Regions from separate parts of the Streptomyces sp. Ag109_O5-10 genome, predicted to be linked through region 3. Evidence: riboswitches for the same ligand, from Rfam matches in the RefSeq annotation. Region 3 holds a riboswitch; each other region holds the start of a gene.
The links. Region 3 has a riboswitch for cobalamin ahead of BLW82_RS30165 (prenyltransferase/squalene oxidase repeat-containing protein). Riboswitches for the same ligand answer to the same signal wherever they lie in the genome.
Positions count from the first base shown of each region.

Region 1: linked by a shared signal. The riboswitch ahead of BLW82_RS39885 (CbtB domain-containing protein) and the one ahead of BLW82_RS30165 (prenyltransferase/squalene oxidase repeat-containing protein) in region 3 are both predicted to bind cobalamin.
Region 2: linked by a shared signal. The riboswitch ahead of BLW82_RS33060 (cobalamin biosynthesis protein) and the one ahead of BLW82_RS30165 (prenyltransferase/squalene oxidase repeat-containing protein) in region 3 are both predicted to bind cobalamin.

Region 1 is NZ_FNTQ01000001.1:8,754,221-8,759,558, reverse strand. Features, by position in the region: gene pgm (phosphoglucomutase (alpha-D-glucose-1,6-bisphosphate-dependent)) at 1-1,388, opposite strand, end outside; gene BLW82_RS39890 (CbtA family protein) at 1,589-2,344, opposite strand; gene BLW82_RS39885 (CbtB domain-containing protein) at 2,367-2,588, opposite strand; cobalamin riboswitch at 2,625-2,766, opposite strand; gene BLW82_RS39880 (enoyl-CoA hydratase/isomerase family protein) at 2,834-3,889, opposite strand; gene BLW82_RS39870 (EfeM/EfeO family lipoprotein) at 4,221-5,338, shown strand, end outside.
Region 2 is NZ_FNTQ01000001.1:7,254,432-7,259,769, reverse strand. Features, by position in the region: gene BLW82_RS33075 (lysozyme) at 3-779, shown strand; gene BLW82_RS33070 (inorganic phosphate transporter) at 954-2,204, shown strand; gene BLW82_RS33065 (hypothetical protein) at 2,223-2,450, shown strand; cobalamin riboswitch at 2,607-2,747, shown strand; gene BLW82_RS33060 (cobalamin biosynthesis protein) at 2,848-3,798, shown strand; gene BLW82_RS33055 (cobyric acid synthase) at 3,795-5,306, shown strand; gene cobN (cobaltochelatase subunit CobN) at 5,303-5,338, shown strand, end outside.
Region 3 is NZ_FNTQ01000001.1:6,615,555-6,620,892, reverse strand. Features, by position in the region: gene BLW82_RS30185 (helix-turn-helix domain-containing protein) at 1-154, opposite strand, end outside; gene BLW82_RS30180 (ATP-grasp domain-containing protein) at 421-1,461, shown strand; gene BLW82_RS30175 (antibiotic biosynthesis monooxygenase family protein) at 1,616-1,996, shown strand; gene BLW82_RS46360 (hypothetical protein) at 2,080-2,283, shown strand; cobalamin riboswitch at 2,325-2,455, shown strand; gene BLW82_RS30165 (prenyltransferase/squalene oxidase repeat-containing protein) at 2,567-3,790, shown strand; gene BLW82_RS30160 (SCO2322 family protein) at 3,793-4,431, shown strand; gene BLW82_RS30155 (energy-coupling factor transporter transmembrane component T) at 4,901-5,338, shown strand, end outside.

The DNA.
Region 1 (5,338 bases), 2.1 Mb from region 3:
TTCGCGAGGAGGGCCTTCTCCTCGCGGGTGGCGGGGGCGTCGATGCGGGCGTAGGCGGGTTCGCCGAAGCGGGCGGTGAGATCGGCGTAGTGCTCGGACGGCGTCTTGTCCGTCACGGCCGTGATCTCGGAGGCGAGCAGGGCGAGCAGGATGCCGTCCTTGTCGGTGGTCCAGACCGAGCCGTCGCGGCGCAGGAAGGAGGCGCCCGCCGACTCCTCGCCGCCGAACCCGATGGCGCCGCCGACCAGTCCGTCGACGAACCACTTGAACCCGACCGGAACCTCCACCAGTTGACGGCCGAGGTCGGCGGCGACCCGGTCGATCATCGAGGAGGAGACGAGGGTCTTGCCGACGCCGGCGTCGGCCGCCCACTGCTCGCGGTGGCGGTAGAGGTAGGAGATGGCGACGGCGAGGTAGTGGTTGGGGTTCATCAGGCCGGCGTCGCGGGTGACGATGCCGTGCCGGTCGGCGTCGGCGTCGTTGCCGGTGGCGACGCGGAACTCGGCGCGCTTCTCGATGAGCGAGGCCATCGCGTACGGCGACGAGCAGTCCATGCGGATCTTGCCGTCCCAGTCCAGCGTCATGAACCGCCAGGTGGGGTCGGTGTACGGGTTGACCACGGTGAGGTCGAGGCTGTGCCGTTCGGCGATCCGGCCCCAGTAGGCGACGGAGGCGCCGCCGAGCGGGTCGGCGCCGATGCGCAGCCCCGAGGCCCGGACCGCGTCGAGGTCGAGGACGCTGGGCAGGTCGTCGACGTACACGCCCATGAAGTCGTAGCGTCCGGTGGCCGGCGCGGCGAGCGCCCGCTCGTAGGGGATGCGCTGTACGTCCTTCAGGCCGTCCGCGATGATCTGGTTGGCGCGGTCCTGGATCCAGGAGGTGGCGTCGGACGCGGCCGGGCCGCCGCTGGGCGGGTTGTACTTGAAGCCGCCGTCGCCGGGCGGGTTGTGCGAGGGGGTGACCACGACGCCGTCCGCGAGGCCGGTGGTACGGCCCCGGTTGTGGGTGAGGATGGCGTGCGAGACGGCGGGGGTGGGGGTGTAACCGTCGGCGCTGTCGATCAGGACGGTCACGCCGTTGGCGGCGAACACCTCCAGGGCGGTGACCTTGGCGGGCTCGGACAGGGCATGGGTGTCGGCGCCCAGGAAGAGGGGACCGTCGGTGCCCTGGCCGCTCCGGTACTCGCAGATGGCCTGGCTGGTGGCGGCGATGTGGTCCTCGTTGAACGCGGTCGTCAGCGACGATCCGCGGTGTCCCGAGGTGCCGAACGCCACCCGCTGGCCGGGGTCGGACGGGTCGGGGTGCAGCGCGTAGTAGGCCGTGACCAGCCGGGCCACGTCGACAAGGTCCTCCGGAGCCGCCGGCCGGCCCGCTCGCTCATGCGGCATGAGTCCACTTCCTCCGCAGTCGTTGATCGATCGCTCGCCGCCCATCTTTCCTTGTCGGCGGTCACGAGCGCGAGTACGGCACCGGCCGCGCGCCGAGGACACGGCGGGTTCGCGGCCGGTTCACGGCGCAGGTACCGCAGAGGACCCGCCGGACGGTTCCGGCGGGCCCTCTCGTGTCGTGCGGTGTGGCGTGGTGGCGGTCAGTGCGGAGCGGGCACCGTGCGCGCGGCGGCCGGGGCCTTCGCGGGCCTCGGGTCGAGGACGCGGTCGGCCAGCTCGCCGAAGAGCAGGCCGAATCCGCCCCAGAGCACCAGCTGTATGGCGAGCGCCGAGAGCCGGAACCGCCACAGCAGGGTGGCCGGGAAGTCCGCCGGCACCTCGTTGATCACCGGCAGGAACTGGTAGGCCAGCCCGATGACGACGGCGAACGCGCCCACCGCGAGAACGGTCGCCCACCAGGTGCCCAGCCGCGGCTGGAGCCGCTTGCCGAGGATGGTGGCGGCGACCGCTAGGAGCACGCTGAGCAGCATCATCAGGAAGTACAGCGTGGTCCGCTTGCCGATGGTGTCCGGGTCGCCCACCGACGGCGGGTTGGCCGGGTACTTCAGGAACGGCACCACGTACACGGTGGCCAGGGCGCAGCCGGACAGCAGCAGCGCCGTCGCCCGCGCCGAGAGACTGCCGACGCGGCCGAGGGCGAAGCAGAAGGCCAGGGCGGCGATGCCGCCGAAGGCGACCCCGTAGACGAGGACGCCGGTGGCGAGGCCGGCGGTGGACTGCAGGGAGCGGGAGACGACTTCCATCTCGTGCTCGTGCGAGTGGGCGTCCTCGAAGCTGATCGCCTTGTCGACGTTCGGCTCACCGAGGACGTAGGCGGCGACGAGGGCGAGCAGGCCGGCGGCCAGGCCAGCGAGCATGCCCCGCACCAGGAGGTTCCGGACCGTTGCGGAGTTCATGGGTGGTACGGCGCCCCTCGCGTCAGTGGCAGGGGAAGCCGAGCAGGTGGCGGGCGTCGTGCACCCACTCGTGGACGTCCGTGCCGCTGAACACGGAGGTGGCGCCCTGTTCGGCGCCGACGAAGTAGAGCAGGACCAGCATCAGGATGCCGAAGAAGACCGCCCAGGGAGCTATCGCGGACAGCGGCAGCTTGGCGGGAACGGCGGGGGTGTCGGCTGTCGGCGGAGCGACGGTCTGCGCCATGGCAGGACCTCCTCTGGGAGTTCGCGTCCCAACTCGGTGGTGCACAGGACGACGGCCACGGGTCTGACTCACGAGCAGCTGTGAGGCTCTCGCATACAGTGGCGCGACCGTCCCGGATTCTCACCGGGTTCCGTCTCGCCGTCGTCGATATCGGACAGACCGTACCGCGTGTCAGGAGCACGGCCAAGACCGCACCATCAGGCGTGATCTTCGTCTCGCGCCTGACGGGCGGCCGGTCGAGTGGGTCAGGCGGGTGGGGCGAGGCCCAGTTCGCGGTCGCCGAGGGGGGCGAAGAAGCGGTCGACGTCGGCGTCGGTGACCTCGGTGAGGGTGGCCGGGGACCAGCGCGGGGTGCGGTCCTTGTCGACGACCTGGGCGCGGATGCCCTCCACCAGGTCATGGGCGGCGAGGGAGGCGCAGGAGACGCGGTACTCCTGGTCCAGGACCCGTTCCAGGGTGCCCTGTCGGCGGGCCCGGCGCAGCGCCGCCAGCGTGACCTTCAGGGCGGTGGGCGACCTGGTGAGCAGGGTGTCCGCCGCCTCCTTCGCCGCGGGATCGCCGTGCGCGAGCAGCCGCTGGACGATCTCCTCGACGGTGTCGGCCGCGTAGCAGGCGTCGATCCACGCCCGCTGCCCGGCCAACTGCCCCTCGGGTGCCTGCCGTACCCGCCGGGCGAGTGCCTCGGGTACGGACAGGGCGGCGAGGTCGGCGACGAACGCGGGGATCGCACCGGACGGCATGCAGTGGTCGGCGAGTCCGCAGAGCACGGCGTCGGCGGCACCGATCGCGGCGCCCGTCAGGGCCAGGTGGGTGCCGAGTTCGCCGGGCGCGCGGCCGAGCAGATACGTGCCGCCGACGTCGGGCACGAAGCCGATCCCGGTCTCCGGCATGGCGATCCGCGACCGCTCGGTGGCGATCCGGACGCTGCCGTGTGCCGAGACGCCGACCCCACCGCCCATCACGATGCCGTCCATGACCGCGACGTACGGCTTGGGGTACCGGGCGATGCGGGCGTTGAGGCGGTACTCGTCCCGCCAGAACGCGGCCGCGGCCGAGCCGTCGCCGTCCCGGGCGTCGTCGTGGACTGCTCGGATGTCCCCGCCCGCGCACAGGCCGCGCTCCCCCGCGCCGGTGATGACCACGGTCCGGACGGCGGGGTCCCGTTCCCACGTGGTGAGCGCCTCGTCGATGCGGCGCACCATGGCGTGGGACAGCGCGTTGATGGCCTTCGGCCGGTTGAGCGTGAGGTGCGCGGCCCGTCCTTCGACGTGCAGCAGGACGTGTTCGTCGGCGCCGGTCATCCGGACACCTCCGCCGGGCCGCCGGCCACGATGAGGCGCATGATCTCGTCGGTTCCTTCCGGGATCGGGTGGACGCGTGGGTCACGGACGATCTTCTCGTGTCCGCCACGTCCGGAGCACGCCGGCCCGTCGCGGGGCGTCCGGCGACCTCGCCGGTCCGTGGCCGTGCGCTTCCGGCCGGTCCGGCCCGGTACCGGCCGAGCGGCCGCGCCGGGTCTCCGGTGAACCGGCAGGGAACTCTTGGTCATGGGTTTCCCTGGACGGCCGTTCGAGTACAAAGGGCTGCCTAACATGAGGCGACCGCGAACGGTACGAACCCCGGGAGCTCGGGATGGTGTTGTCCGGCCTCAGCTGGAGGTCGTTGCGTCCCTGGACGGTCGTCGGCGTCGCCGTCGTGTGCCTGGTGGCCGGAGTACTGGCGTTCACCCGCGACCCACGCCCCGCGCACGCCGGCCCGACGGCGCTGCCGCACACCACCGTCGAGGTGTCCGCCAGCCGCTGCGGCCGGGGGTGGAGCGCGCCGGTGTCCGGTGTCCAGGTCTTCGACCTGCACAATCCGACCGACGGGGCCGCCGGGGTCCTCCTGGAGGACCCCGGGAGCCGGGCCGTGTACGGCGAGGTCGAGGACATCGGCCCCGGTACGACCCGGGAGCTGACCGTCCGGCTGGGCAAGGGCGCGTACGCGTTCACGTGCGTGCCCGCCGACGCCGACGCCGTCACCGGGCCCACCGTCCGGATCGCCGGGGGCAGCAGCGGCCCGGCCGCCGCCCCGGTCACCGAGCACGACCTGATCCCGCCAGCGCTCGCCTACCAGAAGTGGGTCGGCAACGGCCTGTCCGACGTCGTACGGCTGACGACCGCCCTGCGCGCCGCGGTCGACCGCGGCGATCTGGCCGAGGCCCGCACCGCCTGGCTGCCGGCACACCTGGAGTACGAGCGGCTGGGCGCGGCGTACGACGCCTTCGGCGACGCCGACGGCGCGATCAACGGCACGGACGCGGGACTGCCCGGCGGGGTACACGACAAGGACTTCACCGGCTTCCACCGGATCGAGTACGGCTTGTGGCACGGCGAGTCCGCCGCCGGCCTGCGCGGTCCGGCCACGGACCTGGTGAAGGCCGTCACCGCACTGCGCGACGACTGGGCGCAGACCCGGATGGACCCCGCCCAGCTGGGGCTGCGGGCGCACGAGATCCTGGAGAACACGGTGCAGTTCGAGCTGACCGGCCGTACCGACTACGGCAGCGGCAGCAACCTCGCCACCGCCCGCGCCAACCTGGACGGCACCGTGGAGGTCATGTCCCGGCTGCACCCGCTGCTCGCCACCCGGTACCCGGATCTGGCCACGCTGGAGAGCGAGTTGAAGCGGGCCGGGACGGTGCTCGACGCTTTCGGGCACGGCGGCACCTGGACGCCGCCGGCGAAGCTCGGTCACCGGCAGCGCGAGGA
Region 2 (5,338 bases), 640 kb from region 3:
ACATGGCCCGTGACCGTATTCCGCCGTCCCGCCACCGCGTCCGCGTCCGCGTGCACAGTCGCGCCCTCGCGGTGTCCGTGGCGGCGCTCGCCCTCGCGACCGCCGTGACCGCGTTCACCGGGACACCCGCGTCCGCGGGGGGCCTACCGAAGGGACACGACGTCTCCTCGCACCAGAAGAACGTCGACTGGCCGGGCGCCAGGGCCAGGGGCGCCCGGTTCGTATACATCAAGGCCACCGAGTCCACCACCTACCGCAACCCGTACTTCGACCGGCAGTACACCGGCTCGCGGGCGGCCGGGATCAGGCGGGGCGCGTACCATTTCGCCCTGCCGGACAAGTCGTCGGGCGCCCGCCAGGCCGCGTACTTCGTGAGCCATGGCGGCACGTGGACGGCGGACGGCTGGACGCTGCCGCCCGCGCTCGACGTCGAGTACGACCCGTACGACAAGAAGCACAAGTGCTATGGGCTCAGCACCTCCCGGATGGTCGAGTGGATCAGGTCCTTCAGTGACGAGCTGAAGCGGGAGACCGGCAGGCGGCCGGTGATCTACACGACCACGAACTGGTGGAACCTCTGCACAGGCGGCAGCGGCGCCTTCGCCGCCGACCACGCGCTGTGGATCGCCCGCCACGGCTCGGCGGACGCCGGGACACTGCCGGCCGGCTGGTCGTCGTGGACCTTCTGGCAGTACGACAACAGCGGAACCCTGCCGGGTGACCAGAATCTCTTCAACGGGTCGGCGGGCCGCCTGAAGGCCGTCGCCCTCGGCCTCTGACCAACGGGCGACCGGGCCGTCGGACCGGAACCGGGACGACGGCCCCGCCACGCTCCGGGTGCGGCGGCCTCACATTCGATTTCATACACCACCACGACCGCCTCAGTTCACCTTCCGTTCATCCAGGTTGCCTACGGTCCAACCACCAATGACTTCGAACGATTGCCTGGGTAAATGGAAAACTTCTCGCTGATCCTCGCGATTGTGGTAGTAACCGCACTCGCGTTTGATTTCACGAACGGTTTCCACGACACCGCCAACGCGATGGCCACGACCATCTCGACCGGTGCGCTCAAGCCCAAGATCGCGGTGGCCATGTCCGCCGCGCTCAACCTGGTGGGCGCCTTCCTTTCGGTGGAGGTCGCCAACACGATCTCCAAGGGTCTCGTCGACGAGAACGGCATTCGTCCCGAGGTCATCTTCGCCGCCCTCGTCGGCGCCATCCTCTGGAACCTGGTGACCTGGCTGGTGGGCCTGCCCTCCAGTTCCTCGCACGCCCTCATGGGCGGTCTGATCGGCGCCACCGTCGCCTCCGCCGGCTTCGGCGCGGTCCACGGCGACGTGCTCGTCACCAAGGTCCTGCTCCCGGCGGTCGCCGCCCCCGTGGTCGCCGGCCTCGCGGCGGCGCTCTCCACCCGCCTCTCCTACACGCTGTCGAGGAACGCCGAGGACGAGGCCACCCGCAAGGGCTTCCGCGCCGGCCAGATCGCCTCCGCCGGCCTGGTCTCGCTCGCGCACGGCACGAACGACGCGCAGAAGACGATGGGCATCATCACCCTCGCGCTGATCGCGGGCGGCTCGATCGCCCCCGGTTCGAACCCTCCCACCTGGGTCATCCTCTCCGCCGGCCTCGCCATCGCGCTCGGCACCTACATCGGCGGCTGGCGGATCATCCGCACCATGGGCACGGGCCTGACCGACCTGCGGCCGCAGCAGGGCTTCGCCGCCCAGACCAGCGCGGCCACCGCCATCCTGGCCTCCTCCCACCTCGGCTTCTCGCTCTCCACCACGCACGTCGTCTCCGGCTCCGTGATGGGCGCGGGCCTCGGCCGCAAGGGCGGCACGGTCCGCTGGTCCACCGCGACCCGCATGGTGGTCGCCTGGGTGCTCACCCTCCCGGCCGCCGCCGTGGTCGGCGCGCTCGCCGAGTCCGTGACGGACCTCGGCGACTGGGGCACGGCCGCCGTCGCCGTCTTCCTCGTGGCCGCCAGCGCCGCGATCTGGAAGCTCTCCCGCCGCGAGGTCGTGGACAGCAGCAACGTCGTCGGCACCGAGGAACCGGCCGGCGTGGTGACCACGGCGATCGCCGCCGTGACCCCGCCGCCCGCGGGCCCGGTCACGGTCACGGACGGCCTGACCGCCACCATCCCCGCCCCTGCCTCCGCCCCGGCCGCTCCCGCGACCGACCCGGCCGCCACCGTCTGACCCCGAGGAAGATCCGACATGAACATCGACTGGGCAGCCATCGGCTCCGTCTTCGGCGTCAGCCTCGTGGCCACCGTGGGTCTGGTGGCCCTCTTCACCCTCGGCATCAAGGGCCTCTCCGCCCGCGAACGCGCCACCGCCCAGGGCGGATCCGCGGCCCTGGCCGTGACGGCCGCCTGGCTCTGCTTCGCCGCCTGCGCGGCCGCGGTGGCGTACGGCATCCACCTGATCGTGGCGAAGGCCTGACACCCGAAGGCCCGCCGCAAAGGGCCTCGTCGGAGCTCCGAAGGCTCCTCTCCGTCCGACAGGAGAGGAGCCTTCCGCATACCCCACAGGCCCCGCCGGACACTCGGTGTGGGCCTTCCCACACACTCCCCTCGCAGGTCAAAGGCAAGTTGACGGGTCTTCCGGGGGCGTGGTGGACTTCCGGAGCCATGTACGGCGGCAAGGGAGGAAGCCGGTGTGAATCCGGCGCGGTCCCGCCACTGTCACCGGGGGAGCAATCCCCGGAAGCCAGGAACTCCCACCGCCGGTCTCGTCGAACCAGGGCGCGGACACCCTGAGTGAGGACATAACGCCATGCGCGGCTGCCGATCGAGGTTGAGTACCCGGCCCGTCCCCGACCCCGCGGCCGGCTGAGCCGATGGGTGCCGATCGCGTCTTCGCGTACGGCGCCGCCGCCGGTCTTCTCGGTGATCTGCTGCTCGGCGATCCGCGCCGGGGGCATCCGGTCGCCGTGTTCGGACGGGCGGCCGGGGCCGTGGAGCGGGTGCTGTGGCGGGACCACCGCGGGTGGGGCGCGCTGCACACCGCCGTGTGTGCCGGGGGTGCCGTGGCGCTGGGTGCCGCGGCGCAGCGGGTCGTACGCCCGTCCGCCGTCGCGTCCGTCGCGCTCACGGCCGCCGCCACCTGGGCCGTCGTCGGGGGCACTTCGCTCTCCCGTGAGGCCCAGACCATCGGGCGGGCCCTGCAGGCGGGTGACGTCGAGGCGGCCCGTGCCCGGCTGCCGCATCTGTGCGGACGGGATCCGCAGGCCCTGGACGCCGGCGGGATCGCCCGTGCGGTCGTGGAGTCCGTCGCCGAGAACACCAGCGACGCGGTCGTGGGCGCACTGGTGTGGGGAGCCGTGGGGGGCGTCCCCGGGCTGCTGGGGTTCCGGGCCGTCAACACCCTGGACGCCATGGTGGGGCACAGGTCGCCCCGGTACCGGCGCTACGGGTGGGCTTCCGCGCGGCTCGACGACGTGGCCGGGTGGCCGGGGGCACGGCTCACCGCCGTACTGGCCGCGGTGGCCGGGGACGACCGGCAGGGGGCCGTACGGGCCTGGCGGGCCGATGCGGTGAAGCATCCGAGTCCCAACGCTGGGCCCGTCGAGGCGTCGTTCGCGGGGGCGTTGGGGGTGCGGCTCGGGGGGACGCTGTCGTACGGGGGGCGGATCGAGCACCGGCCGGTGCTGAACGGGGAGGGGCGGGCTGTGCAGGTCGCGGACATCGAACGGGCGGTGCGGTTGTCGCGGCGGGTGGGATGGCTGGCATTGGGGGTGAGCGCGGCGGGGGCGCTGCTGCGCGGATCGCTCCCGGGAAGGGCGTCATGAACAACGGCGGTCTCCTCGTGGCCGGTACCACCTCCGACGCCGGGAAGAGTGTCGTCACCGCCGGTATCTGCCGGTGGCTGGTGCGGCAGGGCGTGAAGGTGGCGCCGTTCAAGGCGCAGAACATGTCCCTCAACTCCTTCGTCACGCGTGAGGGTGCCGAGATCGGGCGGGCGCAGGCCATGCAGGCGCAGGCCTGCCGGGTGGAGCCGACCGCGCTGATGAACCCGGTGCTGCTCAAGCCCGGCGGCGAGCAGAGCAGTCAGGTCGTGCTGCTCGGCAAGCCCGTCGGCGAGCTGAGCGCGCGCGGGTACCACGGCGGCCGGCAGCAGAAGCTGCTCGGGACCGTGCTCGACTGTCTCGCCGAGTTGCGGGGCACGTATGACGCGGTGATCTGTGAGGGGGCGGGCAGTCCGGCGGAGATCAACCTGCGCCGGACCGACATCGTGAACATGGGGATGGCCCGCAACGCCGGGCTGCCCGTGCTCGTGGTCGGCGACATCGACCGCGGGGGCGTCTTCGCCTCCTTCTTCGGGACCGTCGCGCTGCTGTCGCCGGAGGACCAGGCCCTGGTCGCCGGTTTCCTCGTCAACAAGTTCCGCGGGGACGTCTCCCTCCTCGAACCGGGCCTCGGCATGCTGCACGGGCTCACCGGGCGGCACACCTACGGCGTCCTCCCCTTCCGGCACGGCCTCGGCATCGACGAGGAGGACGGACTGCGGGTGTCCCTGCGCGGGACCGTGCGCGAGTCGAACGTCGCCCCGCCCGTGGGCGACGACGTGCTCCGGGTCGCCGTCTGTGCCATCCCGCTGATGTCCAACTTCACGGACGTGGACGCGCTGGCCGCCGAACCCGGCGTCGTGGTGCGGTTCGTGGACCGGCCGGAGGAGCTGGCCGACGCCGACCTCGTCATCGTCCCCGGCACCCGGGGGACGGTGCGCGCCCTGGAGTGGCTGCGGGCACGGGGACTCGCGGACGCGCTGCGGCGCCGGGCCGCGGAGCAGCGGCCCGTGCTCGGCATCTGCGGGGGCTTCCAGATCCTCGGCGAGCACATCGAGGACGAGGTCGAGAGCCGCGAGGGGGCCGTCGACGGGCTCGGGGTGCTGCCCGTGCGCGTCCGGTTCGCCCGGGAGAAGACGCTCACCCGGCCCGTCGGGGAGGCCCTCGGCGAGCGGGTCGAGGGCTACGAGATCCATCACGGGGTCGGCGAGGTGACCGGAGGCGAGCCGTTCCTGGACGGCTGCCGGGTCGGGCAGGCCTGGGGCACGCACTGGCACGGTTCCCTGGAGTCGGACGGTTTCCGGCGGGCCTTCCTGCGCGAGGTGGCGGCCGCCGCGGGCCGCCGGTTCGTGCCGGCCCCCGGCACCTCGTTCGCCGCGCTGCGCGAGGAGCAGCTCGACCGGCTCGGCGACCTGATCGAACAGCACGCGGACACGGACGCGCTCTGGCGGCTCATCGAGTCGGGCGCGCCGCAAGGACTGCCTTTCATTCCACCGGGAGCGCCCGCATGAGCACTGTGTTGTTGTTGTCGACCGCCGACACC
Region 3 (5,338 bases):
CGCCCGCGAGGAGTTCGGCGACCACCCCGACCGGAATGCCGGTGCGGTACGACAGGTCGGCCACGTCCAGTACCTCGCAGAGCCGTCCGGGACGTCCGGTCAGCTCCCCCAGCCGTTCCAGTACGCCGGCCAGCGGGGCATGGGCGTCACTCACCAAGGTCCCCCTGCACGCGCGTGATCGGCCGGCCGGCCGTGCGGGCCGGGCAGACGCGAGGCTACCGAATCACCGGTCCGGCCCACCAGACATGACAAGTACCACTGCGCAAGTAGGCAGGAATTGTTGACATATGACGGTCCGACAGGAAAGGATCACGTCACCAGGCCACGGTCGAACCGACCCGCCCCGGGTGCCGCCTATGGGGGAGCGGCATCCGGGGCGACCAGCCGCCCCGCCTCCTCCCCGGAAGGTGAGGCGAACCGATGCCGCAGCCCGTCCTGCTCCTAGGCGCCGGACGCCGTTGCGCGTACGACGAGTTCGCGCTGACGCGGGTCGCCGCGGCCCGGCCGGTGCTGCTGGTGGACGCCGCGCCGCCCGCCTGGGCACACCCGTGCCTGGCCGGTCGACTCGCGGCGGACCCCGGCAAAGGCGGCGCGACGGCGTCGGCGGTGGTGCGGTTCGCGGCCCGGCACAGAGTCCGCGGCGTGCTGACCTTCTCGGGCGAGTACGCGGTCCCCGCCGCGAGGATCGCCGGGCAGTTGGGGCTGCCCGGCCCCTCCCTCGCCGTGGCCGAGGCCTGTTCCGACCCACCCGCACTGCACGCGCTGCTGGCCGCCCACACCGTTCCCACGGGCGTCCCCGACGACCCCGGCACGCCCCGCGTCTCGGCCGAGACGATCGTCCTCGACGGCGAGATCCGCATCGCCGCCATCACCCGTACGACCCTGGGCCCGGCGCCCGCCCGGCAGCCGCTCCGGCACACCGTGCACGCCCACGACGGCCTGCTGCACAACCGTTTCCTGCGCCTCGCCGTCGACCGCACCGTGCACGCCCTCGGTGTCGAGCGGGGTGTCCTGCACATCGGCCTCGCCCTCACCGACCGCGGCCCCCGGGTCACCGACGTCGCCCCGCACCTCCCGGGCGACCTGATCCCGCTCCTCGTCAGACGGGCCACCGGCGTCGACCTCCCCCGGGCCGCGGCCGCCCTCGCCACCGGCGAGATGCCCGACACGACGCCCACCCGGCAGCGGGCGGCCGCGATCCAGTTCGCGTACCCGGCCGCCACCGGCCGCCTCGACCGCCTCGAACTCTCCCCCGACGCCGTCCACGAGCCCGGCGCCGACCGCATGCTCCTCACCCAGCACACCGGCACCCCCGTCACCGCGGGCCCGCACGCCACCACCGGCGACCGGCTGGCCCTGTGGGTGGCGGTGGGCGAGACCCCGGACGCCTGCGACGACGCGCTGCGCCGCATGGGCCGCCACCTGTCGGTGGGCATCGCGCCGCTCGCGGACGCGGCTTGAACGCGCCGCCGGCAGTGCCGCGAGGTGACGTCGGCCGGCTGCGGCGCCGTCGTGGCCGGTCGCGCAGTTCCTCCCCCGGCCTTCGGCCGGGGTACCCCGGGCGCCCCTCGCGGGGCGCTGGATCATCGGGCATGTTCCGCTCTACGGTGCGGCCATGAGCGATCACCCCGAAACGCCTGTCGTCCCCGTCGAGGCCTTTGAACCCCCGTACTACATGGCCGTCTTCACCGCGATCCGGACCCAGGACCAGAGCGGCTACCGCGAGACCAACGCACGCATGGAGGACCTGGTGAAGGACGTCCCCGGGTACCTGGGGATGGACCACGCGCAGACCCCCGGCGGGCTGGGCATCACCGTCGGGTACTTCCGCGACGCCGACGCGCTCACGCGGTGGCGCACCGACGCCGAGCACCGCGCGGCGCAGCGGCGCGGGCGGGCCGAGTGGTACGAGAGCTACACCCTGCACGTGGCGAAGGTGGAACGGAGCCACGGCTTCACGCGGGGGCAGGCCGCGGACGCGGCGCCGGAACGCTAGAAGGCGTTCCGCCGCGTCCAGCACTCCGAGCCGCCTCCCCCGCCGGCAGTGCCGTCAGCGGGGCCGGCCCGGACAGCCGCTCCATGACCAGTTCGGTACGGGACCCGGTCGGCCGCACCCGGGGCGCCGGGTACCCGTGCTCCCGTACGTACGCCATCACCGCGCCCTCGGCGGCCGCGTCCCCCCAGCCGTCCCGGTCCCGGCACAGCACCCACGCCCCGCCGACCTCGTACACGTCGGCCGAACGCCCCGCCCCGAGCAGTGTCTCCGTCAGGGCGCGACCCTGACGAAGCGGTCCCGGCACAGCCCCCTCTCAGCTTCCCCGGGGCGGCCGGTAAGGTAGCCAGGTCGTCATCACCCGTACGGGGGGAAGCCGGTGCAATTCCGGCGCTGACCCGCAACCGTGAGCCACCTACCCGTGGCAAGCCGGACCGCCGCGCCCGGGACGTTGATCGGCTCATGTGCGCCGGCGCCCGTCGTCGCACGGCACCGTCGAGGTTTACGGAGCCGAGCCGCCGGGGTCTTCTCCCGCGCTGCCCGGCTCCCCGCAGGGAGAGGCATCCGCCTACCATGACCGTCCTCCGCCGCACCGCCGGGGCGCTGGCCGCCACCGCCGTCATCGGTGCCGCCATGCCCGCGACGACCGCGCTGGCCGCCGGCACCACGTCCCCGTCGCCGTCCGCGTCGACGGTGCGCCCGTCGGGGCTGTACGGCGGTGCGGACCCCAGGTTCGACGGCGTCTGGCGCCAGTCCCTCGCCCTGCTGGCCCAGCGCGCGGTGGGGGTGACCCCGGCCGCGAAGGCGGTGGACTGGCTGGCCGGGCAGCAGTGCGCGAACGGCGCGTTCGCCGCGTTCCGCGCCGAGCCGACGGCGGCCTGCGACGCCAAGGTGACGGTCGACACGAACAGCACCGCCGCCGCCGTACAGGCGCTGAAGGCGGCCGGCGGGCACGACGCCGCCGCCACCAGGGCGGTGACCTGGCTGAAGTCGGTGCAGAACAAGGACGGCGGCTGGGGCTACACCCCGGGCTCGCCCAGCGACACCAACTCCACCGGCGTGGTCGTCGGCGCGCTCGCGGCGGCCGGCGCGAGCGCGGACAGGTCGCCGTACGACCTCCTCGCCAAGTGGTCCCTCCCCTGCGGCCAGGACGGCGGCGGCGCCCTCGCCTACCAGCCGGACAAGCAGGGGAAGCTGGCCGCCAACGCGGACGCGACCGCGGCCGGGGTGCTCGGGGCCCTCGGCAAGGGGTTCGTGACGACGGCCGGCAAGGCCCGGGCGACGGGTCCCGCCTGTGCCGGCTCCGGCAGGACGCCCACGCGGGAGGAGGTGGCCCGCAACGGCGCCGCGTACCTGGCGGACGCCATGTCGAAGAGCGGCCACCTCGTCTCCGCGCTCGCCGGTGCCAAGCCCCAGCCGGACTACGGCAACACCGCCGACGCGGTCGTCGCCCTGGCCGCGCAGGGCTGGACGGGGCAGGCGAAGAAGCCGTACGCCTGGCTGGAGGCGCACGCCGCGCCGTGGGCGGAGCAGAGCGGGCCCGCGGCCTACGCCGAACTGATCCTCGCCGCGCACGCGATGGGCGCGGACCCGCGTGACTTCGGCGGGACGAACCTGGTGACGGCGCTGAACGCGACGGGACCGGCCCCGCGGGCGGCTGCCGCGCAGCACGCCGAGTCGAAGAACGAGGGGAAGAAGTCGGGCAACAGCGTGTGGTGGATCGTCGGCACCGGGCTCGTCGCCGGTATCGGCATCGGCTTCCTGTTCAGCGGCCGCCGGAAGCAGCGGCAGCTGTGACCGTGACCGCGGTCCGCCGTGCGGGGCTGCTGCTCCTGGCCGCGCTGACGCTGTACGCGACGGCCGCGGGGCCGGCGGCGGCCACCGGCTACCGCTACTGGTCCTTCTGGGAGCGGAACGGCGCGCGCTGGACGTACGCCACGCAGGGCCCCTCGACCGCGCGGCCCGGCGACGGTTCGGTCGAGGGCTTCCGCTTCGCGGTGAGCGAGGACTCGGCGGACGCGTCGCAGCCGCGCGGCACGGCCGGCTTCGGCACGATCTGCGCGGACACGCCAGCCGTCGGGGGCCGGAAACGGGTGGCGCTGGTCGTCGACTTCGGCACGCCCGCGGACGCGGCCGCCGGAGAGAAGCCGCCCGCGCGGCGGACCGCCTGCGCGGTGGTCCCCGAGGACGCGACGGCGGCGGACGCCCTGGCGACGGCGGCGAAGCCGCTGCGGTACGACACGAACGCGTTGTTGTGTGCGATCGCGGGGTATCCGGCGCGGGGGTGCGGCGAGAAGGTGACGGCGGGGGCAGGGGCGGGGGCGGCCGGGGGCACGTCGGACGGCGGACCGTCTGTCGGCCTGGCGGCCGGCGTGGGAGTGGTCGTCGTGGTGGCCGCGGGTGCCCTCTGGCAGGCACGGCGGCGGAAGAATGCGTGAGCGCCACAGCGCGGGCCGGTGGGGGTTGCCCGCGCAGTTCCTCGCGCCCCTGACAGGGCACGCCCCAGCCGCAAGCAGTCCCGCCACCGCACACCGGTCGGGGCTGCTCGCGCAGTTCCTCGCGCCCCTGACAGGGCACACCCCAGCCACAGGCAGTCCCGCCACCGCAGGCCGGTGGAGGCTGCCCGCGCAGTTCCTCGCGCCCCTGACAGGGCACGCCCCAGCCACAGGCAGTCCCGCCACCGCAGGCCGGTGGGGGGTGCCCGCGCAGTTCCTCGCGCCCCTGACAGGGCACGCCCCAGCCACAGGCAGTCCCGCCACCGCAGGCCGGTGGGGGGTGCCCGCGCAGTTCCCCGCGCCCCTGACAGGGCACGCCCCAGCCGCAGGCCGGTGGGGGCTGCTCGCGCAGTTCCCCGCGCCGCTGGCGGGGCGGTGCAGTCCCGTGCTCAGGCTGCGGGCAGTCGTGGCGCTGGGGCGATGGGGGTCGACCCGTTCGAGCGAAGTTGAGAGTGCGGGAGGGTGGGCGCAGGCGGCACCCCGCAAGCGCGGGCGAGCGACCCCACCCCCGCGTCGGCTCCCACGCGCCCGCGCCCTGCACCCCGGCGCATGGTGGCTCTGGTCCCTCTCGCTCGGGGTCGCCGCGTCGCGGACGACCAACCCGCTTCTGCTCGGCCTGCTCATCACCGTCACCGGCTACGTCGTGGCCGTCTGCCGCAGCCGGACCGCGCCCTGGTCCCGCTCCTACGCCGCGTTCGCCAGGCTCGGCCTCGCCGTGCTGGTCGTGCGGCTCGCGTTCACCGTCTTCCTCGGCTCGCCCGTCCCCGGTGCCCACACCCTCGTCACCCTCCCCGAGATCCCGCTCCCGCACTGGGCCCAGGGCATCCGCCTCGGCGGGAGGGTCACGGCG